DNA from 3 places in the Paenibacillus sp. GM2FR genome. Region 2 is predicted to be linked to each of the others. Evidence: riboswitches for the same ligand, from Rfam matches in the RefSeq annotation. Region 2 holds a riboswitch; each other region holds the start of a gene.
The links. A riboswitch is a leader RNA that binds a small molecule or an ion and turns the genes downstream of it on or off. The one in region 2 is predicted to bind cyclic di-AMP.

Region 1 (5,151 bases), on a different contig from region 2:
ACCGCCCGGATAAAAGCAATCGCCACGCACAGCCCGGTCGCGGCGGATGTAAACATCATCATCGTAATGACGGCCATCTGGGCCATATAAGACAATCCCGACTCCCCGCTGTAATGCTGAAGATTCGTATTGGTCATAAAGCTGATGATCGTGTTGAACGACAAGGTCGGTTCCATATGACCGATACCGTTCGGATTCAGCGGCAGCACCTTTTGCAGCCGCAGAATCAAGTACCCCGCCGCAACCAGCACGATATTCGTTAACACAAAGCTGACGGCATACCCTTTCCATGTCATCCCTTTGCGTTCTTTCAAGCCGATCAGAGCAAAAATCGGTTTCTCCACCCAGAAGAACCATCTGTCCGTTCCATTGCTTTCATTGCGAAACACCTGGTATAGATAAGTTCCCAGCGGCTTGACCAGCAGCACCAGAACGAGTATAACGATGGCAATTTGTAAAATGCCCATGACGAATGCCTTCCTCCTTCAGCCGTTTCCCTAGAATTTTTCAGGGTGAATCAGCGCATAAATCAAATAGAGAAAAATAAAAATCGTGAATATCAACATGATCATCACGGCTGATCAGCCTCCGGTTCCGAAACCACACGCCCGCACCAGGACATAAACAGCATGAGCAGTCCGTAGGTTCCTCCCAAAATAAGCAACATAACTAAATCCTGCATGAATACAACCTCCCGAAACTCGTTGTGAAATCAGCCAAACGCTTAACTGCCAATAGACGCTATGAGAAAGGCCACGTGACGATGGTTCGTATGAAGCACCACATCAGCACCCAACCCTTTGTATATCAATCGCGGATTGCTGGAATGGGTGATCACATAAATCGACTCTGCGGTCCAAGTCCGGCAAATCCGTAAATAGCGACAGCACAAATTCAAGCTGCTTTCGAACAGAAACACCTTGCTGACGGAAAACTCGGGAATGATCCAGGTTTGCTCGTCTCTTGTATCAATCAGAATAATGTGTTTGCAGCCCAGATCCAGCAACCTCTCCTGCTCAGCCCGGTTGTTGGCTATGGCCGCAAACGAAACATGTTTTTGAATCAACTGGCGGACGAATTCCTCCCCGGCCTTGTTCGGCGCGGATACCAGGATGAATTCCTGCGGTTTCTCCATCTTCTTTTCTCCTCCTAAGGTCAGAAAGAGAAGGCAACAACAAAGAAGCCCGTGGAAAGAGAAGAACTCTTCCCGCAGGCTCCTTAATAGGACACGGTGAAATACACCATGGCCCAAGTCCACGACAATCGTTGCCTCTCTCGATACGCTTACGAGGTTAGCTGACGGATTCGGGCGTGAGAGTCGCCCTACCCATAGACCGTTATCTTGTCCATGGGATTCACCCCTGAGAGATAGATTCATCTCCCGACTGGTTCCCCCGTTCCTTTTCCATTCAAGGACTCAGCGAAAATTGAAAACGAGTAGCATGTTATTCTATTAGCCATTGACTAAACATCCAGGTCCAGCAAAACAACACAGCATCAGGTTCGAGCGGTGAGAGTCGCATCATCCTGCAATTTCAGTGAAGGCCTATGGTGCCTTCTCCCGAGATTCGATCCATAAAAGAGCCCAACTGAGCTCTCACACTGTCTGTAGGCCTTCATGGATCGGCTGCCCATTTGCCTGTCTCTGATGTCCGTCAATTCATAGTTCGTATCATACGTCTGGCCCTGCAGGAAGTAAATGTGAGCAAAAACACATGTGGCGTTATGTCGAACAGGAACGGACCAATTCCGGTCCATTATCTCCAGAATACTGCTCTATACTATGTATTTCTCTTGTTTTCTTATATTTATCGTAATCTATCGAGATACCGAGATTTTGCCATGATAATAGATGACACGACCCAATGTACACGTTTTCTTTTGCGGTTTTTATCGATTTTCGGAATGTATCCGTCCCATATGGCCATTTACTTTTAGATTCCTCCGGCGTATGATTCATCCATCTATTCGAAACATTCATTTACGCTGAGCTCCCGACAGATCGGGAGACGGGGGAACCAAAATCGCCAATGGGGCTTCTGTTGGTGAACGGGGTGAATCCGCAGGCCTGATGGTCAGGCGCTGCGGTAGGGTGCTCTCAAGCCCGAATCCGTCAGCTAACCTCGTAGGCGCGTTTTGAGAGAGAACACCACCCGAGCCTTAAGCGGAAGCGGCCACTGGAGTAGGGCCTCTAACGATAAATAGGCCTGGAGAGCGGGGTATCTCTGCTCACCAGGCCTTTTTGCCGTGCATATAACATTCCTATAAAGGAGCGTAGATCATGACGAAACTCATCGAGGCCGCACTGGCACCCGTCATCGAAACCGCATCGCCTGTAATATGTGAAGAGCCCATCCGCAACATGGAGATGTTCCGTTTCGACCAGAGCTCGGCTGAACGCTTTATCCCCTCGAGCGATCAAGGCTGCAACTGCGGTTTGTTTAAAATCAGCTGCGAAAACGCGGCCGGGTATGCCGAATATGCACTGCCAAGCACGGGAGAGTTCGCGGATCTGGTCCGCTGGGCATCCGTCTTTACAAGGCTGAGAGGCATGCCCGTGACGGAGGCCGTTCGCTATGCCCAGAAGCAGCAGCAATGGGGATCTGTACGGATGCAACTCGCCGTATCGGCCCTCGCCGATCTGGAGGCCAATCTGCAACAGCACATCACCCGTAAGCGGTTAGGTAGCCTTCCGCTGGAGCGTTCCTACCTAATGAACTGCTCGGAGGCGTATTATTTCTAGGACGACAGCTAGAAAGAGCTACCGTCCTCGCTTCCATTGCAATTGGTTGTTTTCCCCCGCTCACTTGAACATATTTTTGAGCACCATCATCAGGTTAGCCGGCTTCTCTGCCAGCCGCCGGGTGAAATACGGGTACCACATCGTTCCGTAAGGCATATAACACCGGATGCGGTAGCCGTCCTGCGCAAGCGCAGCCTGATCGTTCATCCGCAGCCCGTACAGCATCTGAAACTCAAATTCCTGTTTGTCTATGCGGCTCTGCTCGGCAAACACCTTCACCCAGTCGATGATGTGGTCATCGTGCGAAGCAATCGCGACGTAGGCGCCCTGATCAAAATGCATTTTGATCAATTTCTTATAGTTGTCAATAACCTCCCGCTTCTGCTGAAAGGCAATGGTTCCAGGCTCTTTGTACGCCCCCTTCACCAACCGCAGATTAACACCGGCATGCATTAAATTCTTGACGTCCTCCTCCGTACGGAACAAGTAGGCCTGCATCACAGTCCCCACATTGGTCAGCCCCTCTTGATGGAGCCGCAGTGTCATGTCAATCGTGGCCTGGGTGTACGGGGAATCCTCCATATCCAGACGAACGAAGTTCCGGTGCTCTTTCGCCTTTTTCGCCACCAGCTTGATGTTCTCGTAAGCCATCTCGGGGTCCAGTGCCATCCCCATCTGTGTCGGTTTCAGCGATACGTTCGATTTCACTCCCCGCTTGGCAATCCCTTCCACAAGCTTCAAATACTCCTCCCGGTACCCGGCCGCTTCATCCAGCGTCGTGATACCCTCCCCCAAATGATCGAGCGTGACGAGAATGCCCTTCTCGTTCAGCCTCTCAATTTCATCCAGCGCCTCATCCAAGGTATCGCCGGCTATGAATCTGCCCGCCAATTTCCGACCGTACTTGATCGACAACCACTTCACGAATTTATTACCGGACACCGTCAGGATCACTTTACGGTAAAGCTCGGTTCCGTCCATGCGTGCGCCCCCTTTGCAAAAGGTAAACCAAAATGCACTCTATCTTAACTCATATGCAAAAATCATGACGGCATGCAGGAAGACATACATATCTAACATAGAGCTTCTCACCAGAAGATCCTAAACACCCCACCATGATGCATTCAGCAGCTGGACCATAGACCTTAAGCTTCGATTCATATCATGTTAAGGAGGGGCCTCCCATGCGCGTACCTTTTCGGAACGAACCATTTATGGATTTCAACAACGAGTGGAACAACAAGTTATACGATGCGGCGTTATCCGGAGTCGAAGCCGAGCTTGGCCAATCGTATCCCTTGGTTATCGGCGGTACCAAAATCTATACGGAGCGTACCGCACAATCGGTCAATCCGTCTCGGAAACGTCAGGTCATCGGCATTGTATCCCAAGCCGATACCGAGCTTGCCGAACAAGCTATTCAGACGGCAGCGCGTACCTTTGAGACGTGGAAGCACACCGAGCCGAGCGAACGGGCACGATATCTGTATAAGGCAGCTGCGATCATGCGGCGGCGCAAGCTCGAGTTCTCCGCGCTGATGACGCTGGAAGCCGGCAAAACGCGTGCCGAGGCGGACGCGGATACGGCCGAAGCGATCGATTTCATGGAATTCTATGCACGCGAAATGCAGCGTCTAAGCGCGCCCCAGCCGTTGACGGTTCACGAGGAGGAAGAGAATCATCTCTATTACATCCCGCTTGGCGTCGGCATCGTCATTCCGCCGTGGAATTTTCCGCTCGCGATTATGGCAGGCATGACCACAGCAGCCATCGTCTCGGGTAACACCGTTGTGCTGAAGCCAGCGAGCACCACGCCGGTCATCGCCGCCAAATTCGTGGAGCTGCTGGAAGAAGTCAGCCTGCCTCCGGGCGTCGTCAACTTCCTGCCGGGACCGGGCCAGGAAGTGGGCGATTATCTGGTGGATCATCCGCTGACCAGGTTCATCAGCTTTACGGGATCCCGCGACGTCGGACTGCGGATTCAGGAACGCGCGGCCAAAACGCAGCCGGGGCAGCGATGGATCAAGCGCGTCATCGCCGAAATGGGCGGAAAAGACGCCATTATCGTAGACAGTGAGGCGGATCTGGATCTCGCGGCGGATGCGATCACCGCTTCGGCATTCGGCTTCTCCGGCCAGAAATGCTCCGCCTGCTCCAGAGCCATCGTGCATAAGGACGTCTATGATGCCGTACTGCAGAAGGTCATCGAACGCTCCAAGAAGCTGGTGATCGGTTGTCCGACTCACGCCGAGATTCAGGTAGGGCCCGTCATCGACGATAAGGCCTATCGTAAAATTCTGGACTATATCGAAATCGGGAAAGGTGAAGGCACGCTGGTACTCGGCGGTTTGCCTGGCGATCCGGAGGGGTATTTCATACAGCCGACAATCTTCGCGGACGTGGCCAGC
Region 2 (5,151 bases):
CTCCGAATATGACCCGGTCCGCGATTTCCTTCGCAAAATCCATCTCATGCGTAATCAGCATCATGGCCATTTCGCCTTCTTCGGCGATCTCCCGAATGACCTCCAGCACCTCGCCGACCAGCTCCGGATCAAGAGCCGAGGTGACCTCGTCAAACACCATCACCTTCGGCCGCATGACCAGCGCTCTGGCGATGGCAACCCGCTGCTTCTGACCTCCGGACAGATTGGACGGATACATCTTCAGCTTGTCGGCCAAGCCGACCTTGCCCAGCATGGAGACGGCCCGCTCCTCCGCCTCCTCCTTGGATAAACCCAGCACTTTGCGCGGGGCCTCCGTCACATTGCGAAGCACATTCATGTGCGGGAACAGATTAAAATGCTGGAAGACCATGCCGACATTGCAGCGCATCCGGTGCAAATGCTTTTCGTTGGCCCGAACCAGCTTGCCTTTCTCCTCCATATGCCAGAGCAGCTCGCCATCCACCTCGATGGTTCCTTCGGTGGGTTCTTCCAGCGTCATCAGCATCCGGCCCATCGTCGTTTTGCCCGATCCACTCGGACCGATCACAGCTACCTTTTCTCCCGGCTGCATTTCCAGATCGATGCCCTTAAGCACCTGGAGGTCACCAAATGACTTGGTCACGCCGGTATATTTTACAATCGGCTTTGTACCCGTAGCGGTAGCGAGACTTTTCTCCTGCTGCGGCTCCTTCGGCGCTTCCGCTTGCTCATCGATCACAACGGCATTCAATAGACTCCCCTCCTTATTTTCCACGCTGCAGATTCATACGCTTTTCCAGCCTTTGCACAAGCAAAGAGGCGATATAACTGATGATCAGGAACAGAATCCCGACCAGCGTATACGGCTCAAATGCGCGGAACGACTGCGACACGATATTTTTGGCCGTCAGCATCATCTCCACCAGCGTTATGGCGCATAGAATCGGCGTTTCTTTAAACATGACAATCAAATAATTGCCCAGTACCGGAATGATCGGCGGTACGGCTTGCGGCAGGATAATACTCCGCCAGGTTTGGGCTTTCGTGTAATTCAGTGCTGTGGCAGCCTCCCATTGTCCCTTCGGCACTCCCTCGATTCCGGAACGGTACACCTCGGAAAGATATGTGCTGTAATGCAGCCCGAGACCGATCACCCCGGCATAGAAAGCCGGAATGGAAATTCCCGTGAGGAGCGGCAGACTGTAATACAGGAAGAAGACCTGAACCAGCAGCGGTGTATTGCGAATAAATTCGATGATTCCTTTGGTTAGGAGCGACAACACCTTAAATCGGCTCCGTGTCGCAAAGGCAAGCAGCAATCCGATGATCAAAGCCACCGCGAAAGCGCAGAGCGTCACCCATACCGTCATCTTTAACGCATTCAAGAGCTGCGGCAGGATATCCCACACATAGTTCCAGTCCCACATGGCTATAACCTCCCCGCTGTCCATTTACGCTCCAGCAGTCGAACCGCCAGCGAGACGAGCGTAGCAATGACAAAATACATGAGGAGCAGCAGCACCAGAATCTCGGTCGTCCAGGAGATGTAATTGTTGCGGAGCACCATCGCCTGATACGTCAAATCCGCCATCGTGATGAAATAAACCAGTGAGGTGGATTTGATGAGTTCCACAAGCTGATTTCCGAAAGGGGGAAGCATTCGCAGGGACGCTTGAGGCAATATCACATTCCACAGCCTTTGCCAAGGCTTCAGATTAAGCGCTAAGGCGGCTTCCCACTGTCCTTTCGGAACGGCCAGCACGGCGCTTCGAACGATTTCCGAGCCGTATGCGCCGAAGTTCAGCCCGATCGCGAGGATCGCCGCCAGCATTTTCGGAAGCTCGATGCCGATGAACGGAAGGGCAAAATACAACCAGAACAGCTGCACCAGCAAGGAGGTTCCCCGAAAGACTTCCACGTACACGGCTGTCAACGTCCGGACGATCCACAGCTTCGACAGCCGGCATAATCCGGCTGCAAAGGACATCACGATAGCCAGTATGGCTGAAAAAAACGCGACGATAATCGTGATCTCTGCTCCTTTAAGCAGCGTAGGGAGAAAATCGATCCAAGAATTCGGCATGCTATTCCCCGCAAAGCGCGGCGGCCGTCATCTCACCCGGAAGCTCTTCTTCCGTGAACCCGAACTCTTGCAAAATTTCGAGCAACTCGCCAGACTCCTTCATTTTTTGCAGCTCCGCATTGTAAGCCTCCTGGAACTCGGTATCCGCTTGGCGAAAAGCCGTAGCGCCGTAACCGCGAACGCTCTCTCCGTCGATGACCGGCTGCTCGAAATCAGCCACGCGTTCGATGCTGTCGTCGTTAGCCGAATCCAGCATCGCCTGCAGGGACGGCCCCGTCATCGTAATCGCCTGCACCCGGTCTGCCTGGAGAGCGCTGATGGCCGAGGCCTGGTCAGGGACCTGTACGATCCGGTCCGTGGGAATACCAGACTTCTCCATATAGCCGATTTCGACCGCGCCGGTCATGACGGCTACCTTGGCCTGGTCATTCTTGGCAATGTCCTCATAGCTTCCGAGTTCCATCGGGTTCCCTTGCTTCACCGCAATGGCTTCCCCGATGCTGTACTCCGGATCGGCAAACAATACGGCAGAGCAGCGGTCCGGATTAATGAACATGCCTGCGGTAATGAGATCAAACCGCTCAGCCTGCAGTCCGGCAACCAGTGAACCGAATTCCGTAAGCTCTCCCCTCATTTCCTTGATCCCAAGCCGTTCCAGAATAACTCGGGCAATCTCAACCGCTTCTCCCGTCAGCTCCCCGTTGGCCTCTTTATAGGCATAAGGCTTCTCATTCGCAAAACCCACGGTGATATATCCCTGCTCTATGGCGCGATCCAGCGTACTCCCTTTGTCGCCGCAAGCCGCAAGCGATACCACCAAAATCAATGACAACATCAGTACAACGACTTTCTTCAAAACTTTTCCACAACCTTTCGTTATGACTTTGCAATTCTTAAAAAATGGCATGATGAAATAATCCTTGTTAATTTATATGTTAACTTGGATATAAAGACATTCAGATACCTTGCACGGGTCGGGGCTTCAGGGAAGATGATTCATCCATCTCCGTGCACGCTTTAACCCAATGCCGTCTGACCGATTCAATTGGTTCAACATTTGCCGACCTTGCCCCTCCTCTTTAGCAGAATACAAAAAGACCACCAAACAGGGGATCTAGACATAGCTCCGCCAGCAGGGGGTCAAAAAATAGAGAAAGGCCCCTATAGAGAATAAAGGGCCTTTGTTATGAAACATCCATTATGTATAAAAGACCCATCCACTGCTGACGAGGTTAGCTGACGGACTCGGGTAAGATGGTACCCTACACTCGTGATTCCAAGTGACTCGCCCCTGGTGAAACTGGTTCCCCCGCTTTCCGGAAAATGTATGCCGGAAACTAAGCGTGTGTTCATGATAAAGGGAAGTTCAGGAAAAGTCAAACCCCTTTAACCGCTTTTTTTGGAAATTTAGAGGCGGAAATGCCATTCTTCCAGGGTATATTACACACCGGAAAAATGCCTCATTCAAGCCTGTCCCCTTACCATTCAGGGGGGTTATTCCAGGCTTATTTTTCGCTATATAGCAGGCGTTTGACATGCCTCCCTTACTCGTTCATGTGATGGATAGTTTATGCCATGAATTAAACCCGGATTGTGAAAGCTTCCCCCATTACATGTAAGGCCTAATTTTTTTTTTGAAACGCTGCGTAATAAGCCTATGAACATCGTATGGAAATTTGAAATTCATCCTATGGTTTTTGCTATTCGTCAATAGATGAATGCCTTAAGGGCTAGCGTACATTCTGGAAATTATAGGTGGATATCTATCATTTGTACGCTATTAACCCATGCCGTACCGAGAGCACTTGCGTAGTATAAAACAAATCTAAAGGAGGTGCTTCATTTGGAACGTTCTTCTAGAAAGAGAAAATTATTGTGTGCTCTTAAAAAGATAGAGAAAGAAGTCATTCATGCGAAGAAAAAGAAATGCCCGTCTCATGGTCATGGTGGCCATAAAGATCATGTATGTGTTGTTAAAAAGCGCCGATGCCCAAGAGCTATCCGCGGACCTGTAGGTCCTCAAGGGCCTATCGGACCGGTTGGACCGGTTGGACCAGCTGGACCTATCGGGCCTGCCGGACCTGCCGGACCGACAACGGGTATTGCTGGACCAGCTGGACCTGCTGGACCTGCCGGACCGGCGGGACCTGTCGGGCCTGTCGGGCCTGTCGGACCTGCTGGAGCCGTCGGACCTGCTGGAGCTACTGGGGCTACTGGGGCTACTGGAGCAGCTGCCGGAGGAGCCATCATCCCATTCGCATCTGGTCTGCCACTTGCTCTGACTACTGTTTTGGGCGGATTGGTAGGTACAGTCGGTCTGGTCGGCTTTGGTATTTCCGGCCCTACCGTTACCCTCGCTGGTGGAACGATCGACCTTACGGGAGCAGCAGGTACTGCACTTGACTTCGCATTTAACACGCCACGAGCTGGTACCATCACTGCACTGTCTGCTACCTTTAGCACTACTTTGGCGCTTACCCTGACAGGAACCACGGTTACAATCACAGCCCAACTGTACAGTGCACCGGCTACGAGCAATACTTTCGCACCGATACCAGGCGCTCTTGTTACGTTGGCTCCGCCGCTCACAGGCATTGTAGGTCCCGGAACGGTAAGCAATGGCTTCGTAGAAGGCCTGGCCATTCCGGTGGCAGCCAATACCCGCTTGTTAATGGTATTCTCGGCAACAGCTGCTGGCGTAACTCTTGTCACTGCAGTCGCAGGTTACGGCAGCGCTGGTGTCAGCATTATATAAGTTTCGTCTTTCCTCCTGCAAACAAAGCCCCGATTGTTATATCGGGGCTTTGCTTCAATTATACGGCCGTATACCCGCCATCCACCAGCAAACTCGTGCCTGTAATGAAGGATGCATCTTCGCTGGCGAGGAACAACACGGCTTTGGCTACTTCTTCCGGCTGCCCCAAGCGGCCCATCGGATGAAGGCCGACCAGATGCTGCGTGATCGCTTCCGTTCTTCCCTTAATAAGCGGCGTATCGATATATCCCGGACATACGGCGTTGACCCGAATCCCTTTAGGAGCATAATCCGCGCTCATCGACTGGGTTAA
Region 3 (5,151 bases), on a different contig from region 2:
TCATCTCCAACATTAATACTCATAAGAGTCACTTGTAATTTTTCTCCTGTCCATAAAGCTGTGCGATAAGTATTGTTTTGCTTAGCGGCTTGGTCGATGTTCACAACAAATGGTCTTCCTCCATAATCTCCTAATTTAACGGTTCTAAAATGAGGATTCCAGTGGTGATTGTTACAATGGTAATAATGAGGTCTTTGAATATATTTCCAATTGTTAAAATGCATAGGATTGTAATATTGATAATTGAAATACGAATTGCGGTACACCTTCATACCCCTCTCACTTGATTGTTTTTTTTATCCTATGCAGATGCCCATGTAGAAGTTCGCAATTGTAAGAGCTAAAGTCTAAGACAACGGAATCTTCGTTTCAACATAGGGGGGTAGATGAAAGTTCCAATTTTGTTATTTGAACTTGTTCCTTCAGCAGTTACAGTATATTTCAACAGAATAAACACTGCACAAAATGTAAAAAGTAAATGGTACATGAAGAGAAAGGACATATCTTCTTATGAATGAATTTTGGGATGAGCTTTGGAAATCGCTTGTATTAATTATATTCGGGATGCTCATGCTTCGTATATCCGGGAGAAAGTCCATTTCACAGATGACGATCCCTACGACGATTACGATGATTTCAATAGGTACCATCATTGTTCAACCAATTGCCAATGAAAGCATACTCCTAACCATCGTTGCTGCAATCGTGTTTATATCAGTGTTGATATTAGTTGAAATCTTACAAGTTCGCTGGAATCGTTTTGAAAAGTGGATTAAAGGACCGGCAATTGTTGTTATTGAAGGCGGCCAATTAGTGATCCATAATATGAAGAAACTGAGATTAACCGTGGATGCTCTGGAGATGAAATTACGGCAGCAAGGAATATCGAAGTTAAGTGATGTGAAGACGGCTACTATCGAACCAAACGGGCAACTTGGTTACGAATTGCATGATTCGGCAAAACCGGTAACCCTTTCGCAACTGGAAAACCTGTTATCAAAATATTTAAACGGTATAGTGAGTGGAAGTGATGCTTTAACCCCCAACCTTCAAAATCAAGAGACAGATTTATTTAATGAAATAAAAAAAGGAGATACCCACGTAACAAATAAAAGGCTTCAATAGCCCAAGCATTCATTGTAGTGATATAAGGAAGCCCCTCCAACTGGAGGGGCCTCCTTATATCACTTGTTTATCCAATCAAAATATGATCTTCCGCATAACCTATTTTAGATAAACGCTTTTTCTGAGCCAGCGCAAAAGCGAGCGTTAACGGACCCAAGCGTCCGGCAAACATCGTAACAATCACAATGACCTTACCGGGGGGAGATAGTTCACTCGTCAGCCCCATCGACAACCCGGTTGTACTGAATGCTGATGTGGCTTCAAACAGCACCTCCAGAAAATGTTCCTCCAGCATTCCCTCCGTGATCGTGAGCAGAAGGGAGACGCAAAGTACAACAACCAATGAACTCATGACAACAGCTAGGGCACGCATAACCGTTTCTTCGCCTATTTTGCGCTTGAATGCGTGAATTTGCCCACCGCCGCGAAACGTTTGGATCGTTGCCAAGATGAGTACAATCAGTGTATTGATTTTGATTCCACCTCCTGTACCTCCAGAGGCAGCTCCGATAAACATCAGAATAATCATAAGGAACTGGGAAGCGGCTAGCATACTGCTGATGTCAATTGTGTTGAATCCAGAACTTCGAGGTGTCGTACCTTGGAAGAAAGCGGCCAACACACGCTCGCCTCCGCTAAGCTGACCAAAGGTGGACGGATTCCAACTTTCCAACAATAGTATAGTTAGAAAACCGATTCCTGAGAGAATGCCTGTGCCCAGAAGAACAACCTTGGAGTGGAGAGACAGTCTCTTCCATGAACGTTTGCGGAATAGATCCACGACAACAATATAGCCGAGTCCGCCGATGATAAAGAGCATAACAATGGTAATATTAACGATTGGATCGCCGACAAAAGGTGAAAGACTGTCAGACCACAAAGCAAATCCCGCATTATTGAAGGCGGAAACGGAATGAAAAAGCGCATAATAGGCTGCCTGACCCCAACCCCATTCGTAATGCCATCGAATCGTAAGAATGACCGTAGCCAACGCCTCAAATGCGAACGCTATAAGCACCATATACAGCGATAGCTTGACTAAACCTTGAGCTGATGTCGAGTGGGTTGTTTGCTGAATGACAAGACGTTGCTTGAGACCTATTCTTTTCCCCAGTACTATGGCTACCATAACACCGAAAGTCATAAATCCGAGTCCGCCAATCTGGATCAAGATCATAATGATGACTTGCCCAAAGGTCGAATAAACACTCCCGGTATCTACAACCACAAGGCCATTCACACATATAGCCGAGGTGGCGGTAAACAAAGCATTCAATAAACCTACAGATTTTCCGTTTGTAGAAGATAGAGGGAGTGTAAGCAACAAGGTACCCGTCCAGATCAGCACAAAAAACACTACCATGATGAGCTGGGGAGGACTCATATTATTCTTCAACTTGTTTACGAATGAATCGATTTTGTAAAGGGCGGAGCGACGTCTGGTATGGTCATCGTTTTCGATCATGGTCATTCTCCGTAATAGGGATATTTATTTCGATGAGTATAAACTGTTTTCTCACATGTGTCACTCCCGTGTAATATTGATCATGCGCTATTTGGACTGGAAAGAAGAAGGGTCTAACACTTTTCCATTGCTTATCTTCAAATACCTGAATTCACTATTTGTCATTATTTTAAGTAAACCCGTATCGAAATCGGTATTCAATTCCTTGAAAAAAAGACCCTCAGCTACAGTTTCGCCTTCAGACTCCCCATTGCTGAGCCTATAATGTTCACCATTTCTGATAACCGTGACTCGTCTTCCCCGTTCATGGGTCTCGGTCATGTGATGTGCCATCCTCTGGACCGCCACAATGTGAAGATCCGTTTCACCTATCCGATTCAGTAGTTCATTAACGAAGGAACCCTGCGTAATTTCCTGCCATCGCGTTTGCCCGGATTGTCCGATGATTAATTGCGTAATATGATGATTTCTGGCTGTCTCCGCAATAATATCTGCAGCTTTACGATCTACGTTCGTTTTTGCGATAAATGTAGCGCCATATTCGTCGCATGTCGTTTGCCATGCGGCCATAAATTTTTCCTGTTCTTGATCAAGCACATCATCTCTTACAGGAATGACGCTCAATACGTACAGGGGGCATTGCAGAAGTTTAGCCAGTTCCCCCCCTCGGCGAATGAGACGTTCCCCATGGGGACCATAATAAACACAAACCATGATTTTTTCGTTATTTGCCATGAATAATTCTGCTCCTTTTCTTTTTCTAAATGTAGATACTCTGCAAACCATTCAGGAAAAAAGCCTGGGAGCAGAGTGTCTGCTTCCAGGCTTTGGACTGTTTAATATGTAACAAGTCAAAATGGTAAGAGGGTTCTCTCCCAAGGACGCTGACGAGGTTAGCTGCCGGATTCGGGTCTGAGAGTCCCCGTCCTTTCTGTTTAGAAAGAATTCACCCCTGAAGCCGTTAGTACGACCTCGATGGTTCCCCCGCTCCCCAAGAGGGGATTAAGCGATTATTAATTATGAAATTATCGTAATTCATATTATGCTAGTTTGTTCTAAATGTAAACCGAAATACAGCATAATAGCATTGCGAAAATTTGTTTTGCAGTAGCATCAATGCTTTGATAAGGTTAATACTACGCAGTAGTAGGCTGAACGGTTTCGTTTACTGAAAATTAGGACAAGAAGGAGGATATCTGATGTTTCGTAGCAAATCACAGCCCCAAATATCAATAAAGCAATTTCATTTAACATCTTCGCGTCTCATACTTTTAGGCTTTGCTCTCCCGATTGTATTAGGGGCTATCTTGTTGGCACTACCCATATCATCATCAACAGGCACCGGTGTCGGTTGGTTAAACGCATTATTCACTTCGACATCTGCAGTATGTGTTACAGGATTGGTTGTGCTGGATACCGGAACCGATTTCTCCCTCTTTGGCCAAATCGTCATCATGTGCTTGATTCAAGTTGGCGGCCTTGGATTCATGACATTTAGTGTGTTGATAGCCGTAGTCCTGGGTAAGAAAATCGGATTGAAAAACCGCCTTCTCATAAAAGAATCTACAAACTCTTTATCAACACAAGGTGTTGTGAAGTTGTCACTGGGTATTTTTCTCATTGCGTTTATAATTGAACTCATGGGAGCAGCCTTGTTAATCACTCGCTGGAAAGAGGAACTGGGTATGGGGCAAGCGGTATATTACGGTGTGTTTCATTCCATTTCATCTTTTAATAACGCTGGATTTAGTCTTTGGTCCGATAGTTTGAGCCGATACGTTGGTGATCCATTAGTCAATATCGTCATTACTCTGCTTTTTATTATAGGCGGCCTCGGATTTACTGTAGTTTTAGATGTGTGGAAGCATAGGCGGTGGACAAAGCTATCCCTGCATTCCAAGATTGTGTTATCAACTTCCGGCTTCCTTTGTCTCACGGGTTTTTTGGTTATATTCATCATCGAATTGTTCAACACCCATACGTTTGGCTCCTTAACGTGGGCAGAACGGATTTGGGCGGGCTATTTTCAAGGCGTAGTAACTCGTACCGCTGGGTTTAATACAATTAATATCGCTGAAATGATGACGGCTTCCCAGTTTTTTATGATCTTTTTAATGTTTATCGGCGCTTCCTCTGGTTCAACAGGAGGGGGGATAAAGACAAACACATTTGCAGTTCTTTTGTTCACTTTGATAAGTATTATAAGGGGCAAACAAGATGTTGAAATACTCAACAGGCGAATCCCTCAATCCATCATCCTTCGATCGTTAGCCGTCATGGTGATTTCAGTCGGGGTGGTTATTTTGGCTACTTTTGTCCTAACCATTAGTGAGCATAGTTTGCAGAAGGATTTTATGGAGGTTCTCTTTGAAGTGACTTCGGCTTTCGGAACAGTTGGTTTATCGATGGGATTAACACCAGAACTCTCACCCTTAGGAAAAGGGATCATTATTTTGACCATGTATATTGGCAGACTTGGACCCTTAACACTTGCATTCGCGTTGTCGCAGCGAATGTTCAAGCAAAAATACCGTTTGCCCGAAGAGAAGGTGCTCATAGGA

Region 1: linked by a shared signal. The riboswitch ahead of PAEVO_RS22900 (hypothetical protein) and the one ahead of ehuB (ectoine/hydroxyectoine ABC transporter substrate-binding protein EhuB) in region 2 are both predicted to bind cyclic di-AMP.
Region 3: linked by a shared signal. The riboswitch ahead of PAEVO_RS07950 (universal stress protein) and the one ahead of ehuB (ectoine/hydroxyectoine ABC transporter substrate-binding protein EhuB) in region 2 are both predicted to bind cyclic di-AMP.

The regions. Positions count from the first base shown of each region.
Region 1 is NZ_MKZM01000009.1:410,350-415,500, reverse strand. Features, by position in the region: gene kdpA (potassium-transporting ATPase subunit KdpA) at 1-467, opposite strand, end outside; gene PAEVO_RS34930 (potassium-transporting ATPase subunit F) at 498-566, opposite strand; gene PAEVO_RS22905 (hypothetical protein) at 725-1,135, opposite strand; cyclic di-AMP (ydaO/yuaA leader) riboswitch at 1,266-1,433, opposite strand; cyclic di-AMP (ydaO/yuaA leader) riboswitch at 1,975-2,148, shown strand; gene PAEVO_RS22900 (hypothetical protein) at 2,282-2,743, shown strand; gene PAEVO_RS22895 (proline dehydrogenase family protein) at 2,804-3,724, opposite strand; gene pruA (L-glutamate gamma-semialdehyde dehydrogenase) at 3,928-5,151, shown strand, end outside.
Region 2 is NZ_MKZM01000012.1:45,337-50,487, reverse strand. Features, by position in the region: gene ehuA (ectoine/hydroxyectoine ABC transporter ATP-binding protein EhuA) at 1-751, opposite strand, end outside; gene ehuD (ectoine/hydroxyectoine ABC transporter permease subunit EhuD) at 765-1,427, opposite strand; gene ehuC (ectoine/hydroxyectoine ABC transporter permease subunit EhuC) at 1,430-2,083, opposite strand; gene ehuB (ectoine/hydroxyectoine ABC transporter substrate-binding protein EhuB) at 2,085-2,939, opposite strand; cyclic di-AMP (ydaO/yuaA leader) riboswitch at 3,290-3,437, opposite strand; gene PAEVO_RS34770 (exosporium glycoprotein BclB-related protein) at 3,927-4,838, shown strand; gene PAEVO_RS31515 (SDR family NAD(P)-dependent oxidoreductase) at 4,897-5,151, opposite strand, start outside.
Region 3 is NZ_MKZM01000008.1:1,752,674-1,757,824, reverse strand. Features, by position in the region: gene PAEVO_RS07965 (cupin domain-containing protein) at 1-272, opposite strand, end outside; gene PAEVO_RS07960 (DUF421 domain-containing protein) at 511-1,125, shown strand; gene PAEVO_RS07955 (TrkH family potassium uptake protein) at 1,193-2,590, opposite strand; gene PAEVO_RS07950 (universal stress protein) at 2,678-3,325, opposite strand; cyclic di-AMP (ydaO/yuaA leader) riboswitch at 3,458-3,609, opposite strand; gene PAEVO_RS07945 (TrkH family potassium uptake protein) at 3,790-5,151, shown strand, end outside.